Regions from separate parts of the Actinoplanes sp. NPDC026670 genome, predicted to be linked through region 1. Evidence: predicted binding sites of a transcription regulator. Region 1 holds the regulator's gene; each other region holds the start of a gene.
What was found. The regulator HrcA, encoded in region 1, represses chaperone genes, less so after heat shock. The targets are predictions, from matches to a motif close to GGTTNGCACNCTCNNNNNGAGNGTGCNAACC.
Positions count from the first base shown of each region.

Region 1 (5,691 bases):
GCGGCCAGCACCTTCGACTCGTCGGCCCACTTCTCGTAGGCCTCCGGATACGCCGACCGCTGCACCCGCTGCGCGGCGTCGGTGACCCGCATCTCCTCCCAGCCCTTGACCTTCTTGAGGGCGGCGTAGAACTTGCCGGCCGAATAGCGGGGGTCGCTGATCTGCTCGACCGTGCCCCACCCCTGGCTGGGCCGCTGCTGGAAGAGGCCGACCGAGTCGCGGTCGCCACTCTCCAGATTCTCCAGTTTCGACTCCTGGAAGGCGGTGGCCAGCGCGACCACGATCGCCTGCTCCGGCATGTTGCGCCGGACCCCGATCGCGGCGATGGTCGCCGCGTTGGCCATCTGGGCGGTGTCGAGAGTGACCTGACCGTCGGCGCGAACCGTGCACTCGGGACCGAGCTGTGGCAGCTTGATGGTGCCGGCCAGGTTGTTGATCAGGACGACCACACCGGCCACCACGGCGACGGACAGCAGGGCGATCACGCCCACGATCGGTTTCGCGCGCACCCACACCTCCTCTGACGCCGGACGCCAAGCCTAGACAACGAGCGCTTGCGGCCCGGCGTCACTGTGGCCCGCGGCACCCGACCGGGGCGGTCAGCGGATCCAGTCCGGGTCGCGTTTCTCGCGTGCGGCGGCCACCCCCTCCCGGCCCTCGGCCGACTTGAAGTATCCGGCTGAGCGGTGCGCGAGATCGGCCAGGTCGGCCCGGATCGAGTCGGCTCTCGTACGGCGCAGAAGTTGTTTGGTGCCGGCCAGGGCGAGCGGACCGCCGCGGACGAGTGAGGAGCAGTAACGCCGCACCGCGTCGTCCAGGTCGTCCTCCGCGACGGCCGCGGTGACCAGGCCGATCTCGGCCGCCCGGGCGCCGTCGAAGACGTCGCCGGTCAGATAGAGGTCGGCGGCGGCCCGCGGCGACAGCCGGGGCAGCACGGTCGAGCTGATCACCGCGGGGATCACGCCGAGCCGGACCTCGGTGAAGGCGAAGGTGGCCGAGCGGACGCAGACCGCGATGTCGGCCGCGCCGATCAGGCCGAGGCCGCCGGCGCGGGCCGGACCGGCGATCCGGGCGATCACCGGCTTTCCGAACTCCCAGAGCACCGCCAGCACGTCGGCCAGCATCTCGGCGGGCAGCCGGTCGCCGGGGCCGGCCGCGGCGGTCTCCTTCAGGTCGACGCCGGAGGAGAAGACCGGGCCCTCGTGGGTGAGAACCACCACACGGCTGTCCGGGTCGGCGGCCGACGCGGCGAGCGCGTCCAGCAGCTGCCCGAGCAGCGCGGTGGAGAGCGCGTTGCGGTTGGCCGGGTTGTCGATTGTCATCGTGGTCACGCCGGCGGCGGTGACGGTACGGACCAGATCCATCCCGGAACTGTAAGACGTGCACACTTGACGGATGGCCGGCGCACTCCCCGATGGCGAACCCGTACCCTCCGACGGGTCGCTCCCCGACGAAGCCACCCGTGAGGTGGGCAAGAACGGGTTCGCCGTCTACGTGCACGTCCCGTTCTGCGCCAGCCGCTGCGGGTACTGCGACTTCAACACCTACACGGCGAGCGAGCTGGGCGGCGGGGCGAGCCGCGACGAGTACGCGGAGACCGTCCTGGCCGAGCTGGCCCTCGCGGCCCGGGTGATCGAGCCCGGCCCGGTCGGCACGGTCTTCGTCGGCGGCGGCACTCCCACCCTGCTCAGCGCCGGTGACCTGGGCCGGATCCTGGAGGGCATCGACCGGACCTGGGGGCTGGCCCCCGGCGCCGAGGTGACCACCGAGGCCAACCCGGAGTCGGTGGACCCGGCCTATCTGCGGCAGCTGCGTGGGGCCGGTTTCACCCGGATCTCGCTCGGCATGCAGTCCGCGGCCACGAACGTGCTGCGGGTGCTCGACCGCAGACACACCGCCGGGCGCGCCCCGCAGGCCGCGATCGAGGCCCGCGAGGCCGGCTTCGAGCACGTCAACCTGGATCTGATCTACGGGACGCCGGGAGAGAGCCCGGACGACTTCGCGCGTTCCCTCCAGACCGTCGTCGACGCCGGTGTGGATCATGTGAGCGCCTACGCGCTGATCGTCGAGGACGGCACCCGGATGGCCGGGCGGATGCGGCGGGGCGAGCTGCCGTACCCGTCGGACGATGTGGCGGCCGACCGCTACCTGGCCGCCGAGGCGGCGCTGAGCGCGGCCGGATTCCAGTGGTACGAGGTGTCCAACTGGGCCCGGACCGGCGGGGAGTGCCGGCACAACCTGCTCTACTGGACCGGCGCCGACTGGTGGGGTCTGGGGCCGGGCGCGCACAGCCACGTCGGCGGGGTGCGCTGGTGGAACGTCAAACACCCGTCGGCGTACGCGAAACGCCTGGCCGAGGGGGTTTCGCCGGGACACGCGCGGGAGCTGCTGACCGACGCCGACCGGCACATGGAGGACGTGATGCTCCGGGTGCGGCTGCGCGAGGGCATCCCGCTCGACCGGGTCGACGCCGCCGGCGCCGCGCAGGCCCTGGCCGACGGCCTGCTCGACCCGGGCGCCTACGAACAGGGGAGGCTCGCGCTCACCCTGCGGGGCCGGCTGCTGGCCGACGCGGTCGTCCGCGACGTGCTGTAAAGACCGTTCTGACCCGTCCGGCCCCGAAATCCGAGCCCGGTACGTACTTTCGATCATCGCGTTGTGACCGCCCGCGACGTAGACTGGCACTCTATTAGCGGGAGTGCCAACAGGGGGAGGGGTCATATGAGTCTTGATGACCGCAAGCTCGAGGTGCTCCGGGCGATCGTCGAGGACTACGTCGAGACTCAGGAGCCGGTGGGCAGCAAGGCACTGGTCGACCGGCACAAGCTCGGCGTCTCCCCGGCCACCGTCCGCAACGACATGGCCGTGCTGGAGGAGGAGGGTTACATCCGGCAGCCGCACACCAGTGCCGGCCGGGTGCCCACCGACGCCGGTTACCGGCTCTTCGTCGACCGGCTCACCAAGATCAAGCCGCTCAGCCCGGCCGAGCGCCGCGCCATCGAGCGGTTCATGGTCGGCGCCGTCGACCTCGACGACGTGGTGCACCGCACCGTCCGGCTCCTGGCCCAGCTCACCCGCCAGGTCGCCGTCGTGCAGTATCCCAGCCTGTCCCGCTCCGCGGTCCGCCACCTGGAGCTGGTGCCGATCTCCACCACCCGCCTGATGCTGGTGATGATCACCGACACCGGCCGGGTCGAGCAGCGGCTCGTGGAGATGCCCGGCCCGCTCGCCGACGGCGAGGTGTGGGAGCTGCGGCTCCGGGTAAACGAGAAACTGGCCGGGCAGCGGCTCGCCGACACCCCGCCCCTGGTGCAGAAACTCGTCGAGGAGTGCGCCATCGAGCGCCGCGCGTCGATGACGTGCCTGGCGTCGATCCTGCTGGAGACTCTGGTCGAGCGGAGTGAGGAGCGCCTCGCGCTCGCGGGTACGGCCAACTTGACACGCGGGGGTGTGCTGGACTTCCAGGGCACGCTGCGGCCCGTCCTCGAGGCTCTCGAGGAGGAGGTGATCCTTCTGAAGCTCATCGGCGATCTGGAGCCCCGGACCACCCGGGTCCTGATCGGCGACGAGAACCAGATCGACAACCTCCGGTCGGCGTCCGTGGTGAGCAGTGGTTACGGACCGGGTACCACGATCGTTGGTGGGCTCGGCGTGCTGGGGCCCACCCGGATGGACTACCCCGGCACTATCGCTACCGTTCGTGCAGTGGCACGCTACGTTGGCGACCTGTTGGCACAGAATTGACGGATTCGCGCAGACATTGAGGACTCCAAACCCCGTGGCCAAGGACTATTACGGAATTCTCGGTGTGAGCCGGGAGGCAACCGACGACGAGATCAAGCGCGCCTACCGCAAACTGGCACGGCAGTACCACCCGGACGTCAATCCGGATCCGGAGGCGCACGACAAGTTCAAAGAGATCAACGCGGCGTACGAGGTTCTCTCCGACGACCAGAAGCGGCAGATCGTCGACCTCGGTGGCGACCCGCTGGCGCCGGGTGGAGGCATGCCCGGCGGAGCCGGTGGCGCCGGCCCGTTCGTCGGTTTCCAGGACATCATGGACGCGTTCTTCGGCACGGCCGCCGGTGGTGGCTCCCGTGGCCCGCGCCCGCGCACCCGGCCCGGCGCCGACGCGATCCTCCGGCTCGAGCTCGACCTGGTCGAGACCGCCTTCGGCGTGGAAGCCCCGATCACCGTCGACACCGCGGTCCTCTGCACCCAGTGCTCCGGCGCCGGCACCGCGCCCGGCACCCACCTGTCGACGTGCGAGGTCTGCTCCGGCCGCGGCGAGGTCCAGTCGGTGCAGCGCACCTTCCTCGGCCAGGTCGTCTCGTCCCGCCCCTGCCAGAACTGCCAGGGCCACGGCACGGTCATCCCCAGCCCCTGCCCGACCTGCGCGGGCGACGGCCGGATAAGGACACGCCGCTCGCTCACCGTCAAGATCCCGGCGGGCGTCGAGGACGGCATGCGGATCCGGCTGGCCCAGCAGGGCGAGGTCGGCCCCGGCGGCGGCACCGCCGGCGACCTGTATGTGGAGATCCACGAGCGGCCGCACGACGTCTACTCCCGCAAGGGCGACGACCTGCACTGCCGGGTCACCCTGCCGATGACGGCGGCCGCCCTCGGCACCCGGATGACCATCAAGACCCTCGACGGCGAGGAGAACATCGAGGTCAAGCCGGGCACCCAGCCGGCCAGCACGTTGCGTATCCGCGGCAAGGGCGTGCCGCACCTGCGTGGTCAGGGCCGTGGCGAGTTGTTCGTGCACCTCGACGTCAAGACGCCGACCAAGCTCACCGCCGACCAGGAGCGGATGCTCCGCGACTTCGCCAAGACCCGCGGGGAGGACGTCGCCGAGCTGAGCAAGCAGGGTGGCTTCTTCAGCCGGATGCGGGACGCGTTCAACGGCCACTGACGGCCGAAACGCCGGGTGTGCCCCCTTGCGCACCCGGCGTCTTCCGTGCCCGGATCAGGGGCAGGGCTGCTGCGGCGGAACCGCCCCGATCGTGAGGTTCACACGGCTGCCCGGGGCCGCCAGCGTCCCGGCGCGCGGATTCTGGAATCCGACGAGGCCGATGAAGTCGCAGCTGAGGTCGGGGAACGTGGTCACCGTGCCGCGAGTGAAACCCGCACGGACCAGCACGGTGGTGGCCTCCTCCGGGGTGATCCACCGCACGTTCGGCACCGCCGTCATCTTCACCCAGCTGGATCCGTTCGACCAGATGATCTTGCCGGGCCGGTACAACTGGCCGTACACCGTCTCGGCCGGGTTCGCGAAGGTGACCATGATGGTGTCGGCGTCGATGACGGTTCCCTGCGCCGGCGGTCGTCCCTGCGATGACATGTCGATGCTGAGCAGGTCACCGGTCCGGGTGATCACCGGTTTGACCGTGTCGGAGTAGTAGTAGGCGCCGTTCAGATCGAAGATCGTGGTGATCGCCGCGGCGGCGGGACTGGCGAACAGCATCGAACCGGCGAACGCCAGCACGGCGCTGAGCACGCCGATTCTCTTGAGCAGGGTGGTCCTCATGGCGCCCTTTCGTGACGAAGGCTTCGCGGCTCATCTCTCGGCCGCGGGTCGCGCCTACGCTGTCACCGGGCGCTGATGCGGCGCTGAAACGGCGTCGAAGCCGGCATCTCCCCGCAGCCGCCGGCCGGACGGCGTTCGGTAGCGTTCGGGCATGTCCGCGC
Region 1 covers NZ_JBEZXU010000045.1:49,283-54,973, forward strand. The annotation lists gene AB0E94_RS34800 (hypothetical protein) at 1-515, opposite strand, end outside; gene AB0E94_RS34805 (enoyl-CoA hydratase-related protein) at 600-1,364, opposite strand; gene hemW (radical SAM family heme chaperone HemW) at 1,396-2,595, shown strand; gene hrcA (heat-inducible transcriptional repressor HrcA) at 2,722-3,744, shown strand; gene dnaJ (molecular chaperone DnaJ) at 3,779-4,915, shown strand; gene AB0E94_RS34825 (PASTA domain-containing protein) at 4,970-5,530, opposite strand; gene AB0E94_RS34830 (16S rRNA (uracil(1498)-N(3))-methyltransferase) at 5,682-5,691, shown strand, end outside.

Region 2 (5,691 bases), on a different contig from region 1:
GGTCGTGGGTGCTGGACAGGGTGTCGCCGAGGATCGCCAGATGCCGGCGCAGCTGGTCCCGGCTCGCGGTCAGCGCCTGCACGTAGGACTGGAGCTCCCGGGTCATCCGGTTGAACGTCCCGGCCAGCCGGCCCAGCTCGTCCGGCCGCGGGATCGGCACGCGGGTGTCCAGGTCGCCGTTCGCCACCCGGTCGGCGGCCCAGGCCAGATCGCCGAGCGGCCGGGTGGTGGAGCGAGCCAGCCAGCGGGCCGCGATCACCGCGGCGACCGCGGTGGCCAGCACGATCAGCAGCAGGATCAGGTACCGGACGGTGGGCCCGGCAGCCGGGACGGTCAGGGTCAGCGGCAGTGGGCGGCCCGGTTCGGCGGTCAGGGCCCGGTCTGCGGTCCCGGCGGCGACGGGCAGGCCCGCGCCGATCCGCACGGCTACGCCGGCGGCCGTTCCGAGCCGGTCCAGCAATGCGGCGTCGACCCGCTCGGCGGCGGTCACGGTGACCTCTTGGTTGTACGCGGACGCGGTCAGCGCCGTGACATGGCTCTCCGTCCGGGCCGGCTCGTTCCCCGCCCCGGCACCGGGACCGGCGCAGTCCTGACGGCCGCTCGCCGCCGGGTCGCCGGTCATCGCGGAACGGGCCAGGCTCGACTGTTCGGTTTCGGTCAGCTGGATCTCGGTGGCCAGCCCACGGGCGACCAGCTGGTCGGCGACCGCCTGACGGTCCCCAGCCGGAACCACGGCGACCGCGTCCGCCGAAGCCTGCAACTGGCGGCAGATGGCGCCGATCGCCACACTGACTGTCGTCGCAGCGTGGTCGAGGCGTTCGGTGGTCCGCTCCCGGCTCACCGCGCCGGCGGTCAACGCGACGAAGATGGACCCGAGCAGGACCGGACCGAGCACGACCACCAGGAATGCGCTGGTCAGCCGGCCACGTAGTGTCACACATCCTCCCGGGAGTGGCCCTCTTTGGAGCGATGCTGACATAGTGTGCACCGTTTGCCGGTTTTCAACAGGGGGTGTTGCATGACGGATTTAACCCCTGATGCGGAAAAATCACACCAAATCAAGATCGCGCTCCGCTCACGACTGCTCACAGCGCGTCGATCACTTCCGGTCACGGCCCTCAACGACGCCGCCGCCAAACTTCAAGATCAAACCCTTGCTCTGGTACGCCGTACCGGCGCCCGTTCCATCGCCGCCTACGTGCCGATCGGCTCCGAGCCGGGCGGCCCCGACCTGCCGGGGCGCCTGCTGTCCGCTCTTCCACCGGGCGGCCGCCTGCTCCTCCCGGTCCTGCTCCCGGACAACGACCTGACCTGGGCCGAACTGACTCCCCCCACCCCAACCCCGACCGCCGCCACCCAGCCGCCACCCAGCACCGCCGCCGACTCCCCGACCGGCCCCGACTCAGCCACCGGCTCGGCAGTCGCCGCCCCAGCCACCGGCGCCTCAATCACCGCCCTCGGCCCCGCCACCGGCTCCTCAGCTGCCCCCGACTCGGCCACCGGCTCGTCGGCCGTCGCCCCCGCCTCGGCCACCGGCTCGTCGGCCGTCGCTCCCGGCCAGGCCACCTCGGCCACCGGCTCGTCGTCGGGCCCCACTGCCGTGGCCGCCGGCTCGTCTCGCCTTGTGGCGGGCCCGCGTGGGCTGCTCGAACCCGACGGCCCCCGGCTCGGCGTGGCAGCGGTCTGCTCGGTGGACCTGCTCCTGGTGCCGGCGCTCGCGGTCGGCCCCGACGGAACCCGGATGGGACGTGGCGGCGGCTCCTACGACCGGGTGCTGGCCCGCCTCCCGGAGCCCGGGCCGCTGACCGTGGCGCTCCTGCACGACGGCGAAGACGTCCCCTTCGTCCCGGCCGAACCTCACGACCGCCGGGTACACGCCGTGATCACTCCCACCGGCGGCTTCGCTCGTCGACCGTGAGCCGTCGCTCTCGCGTCCTTCGAGGGGCCCATTCGGTGGCTGAGCGACGGCTCGTGCGTTCTCCGCGCAGGCCGCGCTGTGATATCACCCACCGCCCGGTTCTCCCTCAGGCCGAGCGCCGAGTGGACGAATTGACCTCCGATGCCGCAACATTGGCACTCGGAGTTGGCGAGTGCCAGCAGCCGATTGATCCGGAGGAGCCGTGCCTACCTACCAGTACGCCTGCACCGAGTGCGGTGAGCAGCTTGAAGCAGTGCAGTCCTTCTCCGACCCGGCGCTCACCGAATGCCCCAACTGCCAGGGCAAGCTCCGCAAGGTGTTCAACTCGGTCGGCATCGTCTTCAAGGGTTCGGGCTTCTACCGCAACGACTCCCGCTCGGGCAACGTGAGCGCCGAGAAGTCGGCGACCGGCTCCGGCGACTCGACCACCAAGAAGGCCGACACGGCGGGTTCTTCGTCGACCCCTGCGACGAGCACGCCGTCGACCTCGTCCACGAGCAGCAGCAGCACGACTTCGTCGTCGGGCGGCAGCGGCACGAAGGCCGCCGCCACCCCCTGAGCCGCGCCACCAGGCGTCACCACGCGCCGAGCCCTTCCCCGGGGCTCGGCGCGTTTTCGTTCCACCCCCACCACCGCACCCGGCACGCACTAGACGGCCACCGCGCCCGGCACGCATCGGACGACCACCCGACCCGGCACGCATCGGACAGCCACCCCGCCCGGCACGCATCGGACGGCTTTCGCGGCCGGGGTCTGTCAGCTCGGCACGGCCGTGATCGGAAGCCGTCGCCCAGCACCGGGCGGCTTTCATCGCGCGACGCGGCGGAGGCCGCCAGCCGTCGCTGAACACTGGAATACGGGCAGCATTACCTTGCTGGGCGACGGCCGGTGCGGGGTCCGCGGCCCGTTCCGCGGGGCCGTGCCTCCACCCGGCCGCGGGCAGAGTCGGTCGATGAATGAGGAACGCCGGCCTGCGTTTCCGCTGGTCGGCGTTATCTTTGCTCTTGGCGGCCAGGGGCAGCGACCGGCAACGTCGACCAGCGCACACATTGACCGATCGTGTGCACCGATCCTTGCCCCAGCAGTGACCGGAGCACACGCAAGGCCGATCGTGAGCGTTCATCCACGCCGGGACGACTACCCGAGCACACACAACGCCAACGTGTGCGCCCATCACCGCTGCGGAGCCTGTTGCTCTTGATCGCAATCTGCGACCTCGGCCCACCGAAAATAGGATCACCGAGGCTGGACCGGCCTCCAAGCGCGAGCGCAGCCGTGCCTTCTGGTTTGCATCGCCGACCCGCTCTTCCAGGCCCGACCCGGTTGGCGGCCCGGCCTAGCAAGATCCGCTGGGTGTCGGCCCGCTATCCACAGGGCCGGGTTGTCCACAGCGGTCTCCCCGCCGTACCCGCCCGTCTCCTAACGTCGGTCGCAGCCGTCGGCGGACGTCTCTGACACGCCGTTCTGCAACGAAGCCGACCGGCCGTCTCTCCCGACGGCACGAGGTATCCGCCGACGGCCCCAGCGCCGTCGTTGCGACGGCTGCCGGCAGGGCTTTTCCGAAGCTGGTCAGGTGACGACTGGAGGTTTGATGCCCCGCGAGCGAACGGCGCCGGCCGATGAACGTCTCGATCCTGTGCGATGGCATCGGCCGAGCCGGGGCACCCTGCTGCGCCTGCTCTCGGTCGCCGTGTTGTTGATCACAGCCGCCGCGGTGCTCTGGCTCAAGCCGACCGGCTGCGTCCCGGTCGAGGCCGAGCCGCAGGCTTCCGGGCCAGCCGGCCGGGCTTCCGCCTCACCGGGCCAAACGCAGACCGTCGGCAGACCGATCCCATCGGGGAGCGTCGGCGTGCCGGTGCGCCTGGCCGACCCGACGGCGCTGACCGTGGTCCGCCCCGGCAACCGGGTGGACCTGCTCAGGATCGAGAGCGACCGTGATCGCACCACCGGGGTCGCGAGCGCAGCCCTGGTCCTGGAGGTGACAGGCGCCGACGACCCGGTCACCGGCGGACTCCTCCTGGCCCTTGACCCGGCCGAAGCCAGGCAGGCGATAGCCACCCCGGGACGCGGCTTCGCGATTGTGATCCGCCCAAACTGACCCAGGCCTCATGAGCAGCGAAGAAACTCCGACCAAGGCGGTGATCGAAGGCAGCGGGCGCGTGCCGGTGAACGGCGGTCAGTCCCAGTGCGGCGGACGGTCCTCCAGCAGGCGGTCGTCGTTGGAGTAGGACCGCTCACCCCAGCCCCGCTCGGTGTCGTCACGGGTCTGCTCGGGCAGCACCGGCGCCTCTTCGGACTCGAAATCGACCTCGCGCTCGGCGTCGTTGTCACGCTCAGGGTCGTCCAGGATGTCCACGACTAAGAGGGTATGCCGACAGCGACGCGGCCGTCGTCCCCCTCCGGTTGTACCGTCGGTGAACGTGAGCTCCCCCACCAGCGTCCCGGACGATGACGCGTACTGGCAGCGCCCCGATCCGGCCGCCGAGTCGCTCGGGCGGCCCGAGCCCGCTCCACCGGCCCGGCCCGTCGAATACCAGGGACCGCCGCGCGCCGATCCGCCCCCGGCCGACTGGCGGCCGCCAACGATCGCCCATCCTCCGTCGCCGAGGCAGATGCCGCCGCAGAACTTCGAGGCCATCGACGACGCGGAGGGCTCGGCGCGCACCGTCACGTACGGAATCGGGCTGGTCGCCGGTGCCGTCTCCCTCATCATCGTCTGCCTGCTCTGCGCTCGCATCGTCTTCTGAAAGCGGCGCGGACCGCTCTCAGCGGGCGGCTGCCAGCAACGGGCGGCTGCCAGTAAGCGAACCGCTCTCAGCAAGCCGTCGGTTCGCAGTAAGCGCGCGGCACTTAACAAGCCCGCCGGCTCAGCGAGCGGGCGGCACTCAGCAAGCGGGCGGCGCTCAGACAGAGACCGCGCGACCTGGCGGGCAGGTCAGCGCGGTCCCGGTCCGGCAGCTGGCGACGTTCAGTAGGTGCCCCACACGGCGGTCGCGCCCGAGTCGCCCGTCTGGTAGAGGTACCAGGCGCTCAGGCCGCCGAGAACCAGCAGGACCACGGCGAAGGCCAGGTCGGCGATCTTCGGCAGGGCCGATGGTTTGCGGCTGGTGAGGACCACCAGGATCAGGCTGAGCACACCGAGGGCGAGGGTCAACCAGAACGTCGTGGTGCCGTTCGACATGTGCCCGTCGAGGATCTCCTTGCCCGCCGGGGAGACACGCTCCTCGCTGAGCAGGCGGTTGTAGAACTCGGTTCCGGAGAGCTTGGTGATCAGGGCGGCGACCGGCGCGACGACCGCCAGCAGCGCCACCGCCCAGCCGATCCGGGGGCGCAGGGCTGCGACGAACCCATAGACGATCGCGCCGAGAGCCAGCAGGGGCACGAAGATGACGGCGGCGTGGAGCACGAGAACGTGTACCGGCAAACCGTTGACCTGGTCTAACACCATTCCTCCTAGTTCCCGGCGGTGCTCCGGGGGGTGATCCGGGGTGAAGGCCAGCTTAGGAGTTGTCTGACTGCGCAAACATCCCCTTACCGCCAAGTCGTGATCGAACCGCATCCCGACGATGGCCGAATGCCGGGCGGTAAGGAGTCCAGGTTGGTGATTCGGTTCCGCCGTGTTGTCATGGACGAATGTCGACCGGTGAAGAACTCCTGCGTGAGCACGGATTGCGGGTCACCCGTCCCCGTCTCGCGGTGCTCGAGGTTCTGACCGGTGGCGGGCACCTGGAGGTGGACGAGATCGCCCGGCGGGTGCGGGGCCGTCTCGACTC
Region 2 covers NZ_JBEZXU010000017.1:96,632-102,322, forward strand. The annotation lists gene AB0E94_RS18600 (diguanylate cyclase) at 1-937, opposite strand, end outside; gene AB0E94_RS18605 (5-formyltetrahydrofolate cyclo-ligase) at 1,019-1,918, shown strand; gene AB0E94_RS18610 (FmdB family zinc ribbon protein) at 2,121-2,477, shown strand; gene AB0E94_RS18615 (hypothetical protein) at 3,510-4,016, shown strand; gene AB0E94_RS18620 (hypothetical protein) at 4,095-4,274, opposite strand; gene AB0E94_RS18625 (translation initiation factor 2) at 4,339-4,665, shown strand; gene AB0E94_RS18630 (DUF2231 domain-containing protein) at 4,887-5,342, opposite strand; gene AB0E94_RS18635 (Fur family transcriptional regulator) at 5,552-5,691, shown strand, end outside.
Region 2: AB0E94_RS18610 (FmdB family zinc ribbon protein) is a predicted target of HrcA. The motif match lies at 2,069-2,099, and genes of this name have one in related genera.

Region 3 (5,691 bases), on a different contig from region 1:
GCCCACCGCGCAGGAGGGGGAGATCCGGGCCGCGCTCACCGCCGTACAGGCCCTGTCGTGGGTCGACGAGCTGCCGGACGGGCTGGACACGGTGGTCGGCTCGGGTGGCCTGCCGCTCACGCCGGCACAGGCACAGCAGGTGGCGCTGGCCCGGCTGGTGATCGCCGACCCGCACACGCTGGTCCTCGACGAGGCGACCGCCATGCTTGACCCGCGGGCCGCCCGGGATCTGGAACGCTCGCTCGCCGCCGTGGTCAGCGGCCGGACCGTGGTGGCGATCGCCCACCGGCTGTTCGCGGCACACGACGCCGACCGGGTCGCGGTGATGGCGGACGGGCGGATCGTCGAACTGGGGTCGCACGACGAACTGGTGGCCGCGGGCGGGGCGTACGCCGAGCTGTGGAACTCGTGGCAGGGCGGGGGCATGAAAAAGGCGCGCCCGGAAGGCGCGCCTTTTCCCTGAGCCGTCCTATCCCTGAACGGTTGGACCGATCAGAAGCCCGGACCGTGCTGGTGGCCGTGCCCGTGACCGCCGTGGCTGTGGCCGTGGCCATCGCCGGCGGCCGGAGCGGCCTCGGCCGGCTTCTCCACCACGAGGCTCTCGGTGGTCAGCAGGAGCCCGGCGATCGAGACGGCGTTGGCGACCGCGTTGCGGGTCACCTTCACCGGGTCGATGATGCCGGCCGCGGCCAGGTCGACGTACTCGTCGGTGGCGGCGTTGAGGCCGTGGCCCCAGCCCAGCTCGTTGACCTTGCCCACCACGACGTAACCGTCGTGGCCGGCGTTCTGAGCGATCCAGCGCAGCGGCTCGAGCAGCGCCTTGCGGACGATGCCGACGCCGAGCGCCTCCTCGCCGGTGAGGCCGAGGTTGCCCTCGAGCTCCTTGGCGACCTGGGCGAGAGCGGCGCCGCCGCCGGGGACGGTGCCTTCCTCGACGGCCGCCTTGGTCGCCGCGATGGCGTCCTCGATGCGGTGCTTGCGCTCCTTCATCTCGACCTCGGTCGCGGCGCCGACCTTGATCACCGCGATGCCGCCGGAGAGCTTGGCCAGCCGCTCCTGCAACTTCTCGCGGTCCCAGTCGGAGTCGGACGCCTCGATCTCCTTGCGGATCTGCGAGACCCGGTCGGAGACGTCGGAGGAGTTGCCGCCACCGTCGACGATGGTGGTGTTCTCCTTGTCGACGACGATGCGCCGGGCGCTGCCCAGCGACTCGAGGCCGACCTGGTCGAGCTTGTAGCCGAGCTCGGGGGCGATCAGCTCGCCACCCGTGGCGATCGCGAGGTCCTGGAGGATCGCCTTGCGGCGGTCACCGAAACCGGGCGCCTTCACCGCGACGACCTTGATGGTCTTGCGCAGCGAGTTGACCACCAGGGTGGACAGGGCCTGGCCCTCGACGTCCTCCGCGACGATCAGCAGCGGCTTGCCGGTCTGGAGCACCTTCTCCAGCAGCGGGAGCAGCTCCTCGATGCTGGAGATCTTCTGCGTGGTGAGGAGGATGTGCGCGTCCTCCAGCACCGCCTCCTGCGCCTCGGCGTCGGTCACGAAGTTCGGCGAGATGAAGCCCTTGTCGAACTGGAGACCCTCGGTCACGTCGAGCTCGGTGTGCAGCGCCGAACCCTCCTCGACCGTGATGACGCCGTCGCGGCCGACCCGGTCCATCGCGTCGGCGATCAGCTCGCCGATGTTCGCGTCCTGGGCCGAGATGGTGGCCACGTTGGCGATCGCCTTGTGGTCGGCGACCTCGACGGCCTTGGCCAGCAGCGCCTTGGACACGACCACCGAGGCCTGGTCCATGCCGCGCTTGAGACCGATCGGGTTGGCGCCGGCGGTCACGTTGCGCAGGCCCTCGCGGACCAGCGCCTGCGCGAGCACGGTCGCCGTGGTGGTCCCGTCGCCGGCGACGTCGTTGGTCTTCGTCGCCACCTCCTTGACCAACTGGGCGCCGAGGTTCTCATACGGGTCGGTGAGCTCGATCTCCTTGGCGATGGTGACGCCGTCGTTGGTGATCGTGGGCGCGCCGAACTTCTTGTCCAGGACGACGTTGCGACCCCGCGGACCGAGGGTGACCTTGACCGTGTCGGCGAGGGTGTTGACGCCGTGCTCCAGGAGGTGCCGGGCGTTGTCTGAGAAGCTGAGGATCTTCGCCATGAATGGTCCCTTCACGCACCAGCGCCCTGCCCCGAGCTATCGGAACAGGGCGCAAGCGCAATCAGTTAGGTCTTACTTCTCGATGACCGCGAGGACGTCGCGGGCGGAGAGCACCAGGTACTCCTCGCCGGCGTACTTGACCTCGGTGCCGCCGTACTTCGAGTAGAGGACGACGTCGCCGACCTTCACGTCGAGCGGAACGCGGTTGCCCTTGTCGTCGATCCGGCCGGGGCCGACGGCGAGGACGGTGCCCTCCTGGGGCTTCTCCTTGGCGGTGTCGGGGATCACGATGCCGGAAGCGGTCGTGGTCTCAGCCTCGTTCGCCTGGACCACGATGCGGTCCTCGAGCGGCTTGATCGCAACCTTGGTCGCGGTAGTCACGGGCATACCCTCCTGGGTACAGGTTTCGCCGGCCTTGAACCAGGCCGGTCAATGCCTCATGCCACCGGGCGGGGCCGTCGTCGCGGGTGCCGGTCCGCCTGGTGCCTAACCGCCACGGAGGACCCGGGCGGCTGGCACCCTCATGTTGAGAGTGCTAACCGGAGACTATGCCGGAACTAGCACTCCGTCAACCAGAGTGCCAACCTGTCACGCCAGGGAGAATGCCTCTCGTGACCCCCGAGTTGTTGCAACTGTTGCGTACCCCCGAAGGGTTGAAAGCCCTGGCCGCGGCGGCTGAGGTGACCGGCGGTGAGCCGCTCGCCGCGGCCTCGGCCCTGCGGGCCCGGGGCTTCGGCGCGGAGCTCTCCGCGGCCGCCTTGACCCAGGCTAGTTTGCGCGAGCGCGCCGCGATGAAGTTCGGCCCGGACGCCGCCGGGATGTTCTTCACCAGGGCCGGTCTGGAGCAGGCGACCCGGGCCGCGGTCGCCGACCGGAGGGCCGCACGGCTCGTCGCGGCCGGGGTCGAGACCCTGGCCGATCTGGGTTGCGGTCTCGGGTCCGACGCGCTGGCCGCGGCCCGACACGGCATCACCGTGTACGCGGTGGACGCCGACCCGGTCACCGCGGCGATGGCGGCCGCGAACGCCGAGGCCGCCGGGCTCGCCGACCGGATCACGGTGACCTGCGCCGACGCCACCACGGTCCCGGTCGAGCGGTACGACGCGGTCTTCGCCGACCCGGCCCGCCGCCAGGCCGGCCGTGGCCGGGTGTTCGACCCGAAGGCCTACTCGCCGCCATGGGACTTCATCGCCGGGCTCCCCGGACGGACCCCGCGCACGGTGCTGAAACTCGCGCCGGGCATCGACCACGCGCTGTTGCCGCCCGGCGCCGAGGGGGAGTGGGTGAGCGTCGGCGGCGACCTGGTCGAGGCCGCGTTCTGGTGCGGTCCGCTGGCCGGAGCGCCCCGCCGGGCCACGCTGGTCGGCCCGGACGCCGGTTTGACCGGGTCAGGCAACAAAACCGGGGAGGTCGGTCCGGTCGGCGCGTGGATCTACGACCCCGATCCGGCGGTGGTCCGCTCGCATCTGGTGGCCGAGTTCGCCGAGTCGATCGGTGGATGGTTGGCCGACCCGGAGATCGCCTACGTCTACACCGACGAGCCGGTGGACACGCCGTTCGCACGCCGGCTCGGGGTGACCGAGATGCTGCCGTTCTCGCTGAAACGGCTGCGTGCGCTGCTGCGCGAGCGTGGGGTCGGGGTGCTGGAGATCCGCAAGCGGGGCTCGGCGCTGGTGCCCGACCAGCTGCGCAAAGACCTCCGGCTGTCCGGGCCGAACACCGCCGGGCTGGTGCTCACCCGGGTGGCGGGCGCACCTGTCGCGTTGATCACCACGGCGGCGATGTAACTGCCGGAAGGCGGGGACAAGCGGACGGCCGCGGCGATGTAGCTTTCTGCTCATGGCCAAGAAGGCGGCCGGAACGCCGGCGACCGTGCTGCTGAACAGCGAGCGGGTGGCGCACACCCTGCATCCGTACGAGGTGTCGCCGGACGCCCCCAACTACGGCGCGCTGGTGGCCGAGGCCCTGGGTGTCGCGCCGGAGCGGCTGTTCAAGACGCTGGTGGCCGAGGTGGACGGCGCTCTCGTGGTCGGTGTCGTGCCGGTCACCGGCGACCTGGACCTGAAGGCGCTGGCGTCGGCCGCGGGCGGCAAGCGGGCCGCGCTGGCCGACCGGACGGCCGCGGAGCGCAGCAGTGGTTACGTCCGGGGCGGGATCAGTCCGCTCGGGCAGCGGAAGCGACTCCCCACCGTGATCGACGACACGGTGGCCGGGCTCGATCTGATGTATGTGTCGGCCGGCCGCCGTGGGTTGCAGGTGTCGCTCGCCCCGGCCGACCTGATCCGGTTGACCAGTGCGATCGTCGCCCCGATCCGGGCGGGCGCATCCTAGTACGGGCGGATAAAAGTCTGTTCTTCGGGTTTCCGCCAACTTCTTTCGCTGAAACTACTTAGCGTTACTTTGTGCAGACCGGCGGGCGATTTTCGGTAACAAGGCTGCGACCTCGGCGAACGGCCATGTTGCCGGATTGTTATCCCTCGTTACGAGATAGACCGCCGTTGCCGCTTGTGTTCTCCGCCACCATGGGAATACGTTGCCGGGCACAACAAACCGGCACCTGATCCATCGGCGTCATGGCTCAGCAGTGGTTCTCCCAGGCGCTGCTTGTCCTGACAAATCCGAACAAGGCTCCGGATTTACCCCCCGAAAGGACATATAAGGATGCGTAAGGGAATGTTCGCCCTTGCCGCGGCTGGCCTTCTGGTCACGGGAAGCCTGTCCGCCTGCGGCTCCGAGAGCAACTCCGGCACCGGCACCGGCTCCTCGGGCGGCGGCGCCACGGTCGGCGTGATCCTGCCCGATACCAAGAGCTCGGCCCGCTGGGAGACGGCGGACCTGAAGTACCTCACCGACGCGTTCAACGCCGCGGGCGTCAAGGCAGACATCAAGAACGCCCAGGGTGACAAGGCCTCGTTCCAGACCATCGCCGACGGCATGATCCAGAGCGGCGTCAAGGTCCTGATGATCGTCAACCTGGACTCCGGCACCGGCAAGAACGTGCTGGAGAACGCCAAGAAGGCGGGCATCAACACGATCGACTACGACCGTCTCACGCTGAGCGGCGGCGCCGACTACTACGTCTCCTTCGACAACGTCGAGGTCGGCAAGCTGCAGGGCCAGGGCCTGGTGGACTGCCTCACCGAGAAGAAGGTGACCAAGCCGGTCGTCTCCTACCTCAACGGCTCGCCCACCGACAACAACGCCACCCTGTTCAAGGAGGGCTACGACTCGATCCTCAAGCCGAAGTTCGACTCGGGCGAGTACACCAAGGGCCCGGACGACGCGGTTCCGGACTGGGACAACGCCAAGGGCGGCACGATCTTCGAGCAGCAGCTCACCAAGGACAACAAGATCGCCGGCGTGCTCGCCGCGAACGACGGCCTCGGCAACGCGGCCATCGAGGTCCTGAAGAAGAACAAGCTGAACGGCACCGTCCCGGTCACCGGCCAGGACGCCACCGTCCAGGGCCTGCAGAACATCCTCGCGGGCGACCAGTGCATGACCGTCTACAAGGCGATCAAGAAGGAAGCCGACGCGGCCGCC
Region 3 covers NZ_JBEZXU010000019.1:85,322-91,012, forward strand. The annotation lists gene AB0E94_RS20445 (ABC transporter ATP-binding protein) at 1-463, shown strand, start outside; gene groL (chaperonin GroEL) at 493-2,148, opposite strand; gene groES (co-chaperone GroES) at 2,221-2,535, opposite strand; gene AB0E94_RS20460 (class I SAM-dependent methyltransferase) at 2,751-3,935, shown strand; gene ybaK (Cys-tRNA(Pro) deacylase) at 3,988-4,479, shown strand; gene AB0E94_RS20470 (substrate-binding domain-containing protein) at 4,810-5,691, shown strand, end outside.
Region 3: groES (co-chaperone GroES) is a predicted target of HrcA. The motif match lies at 2,659-2,689, and genes of this name have one in related genera.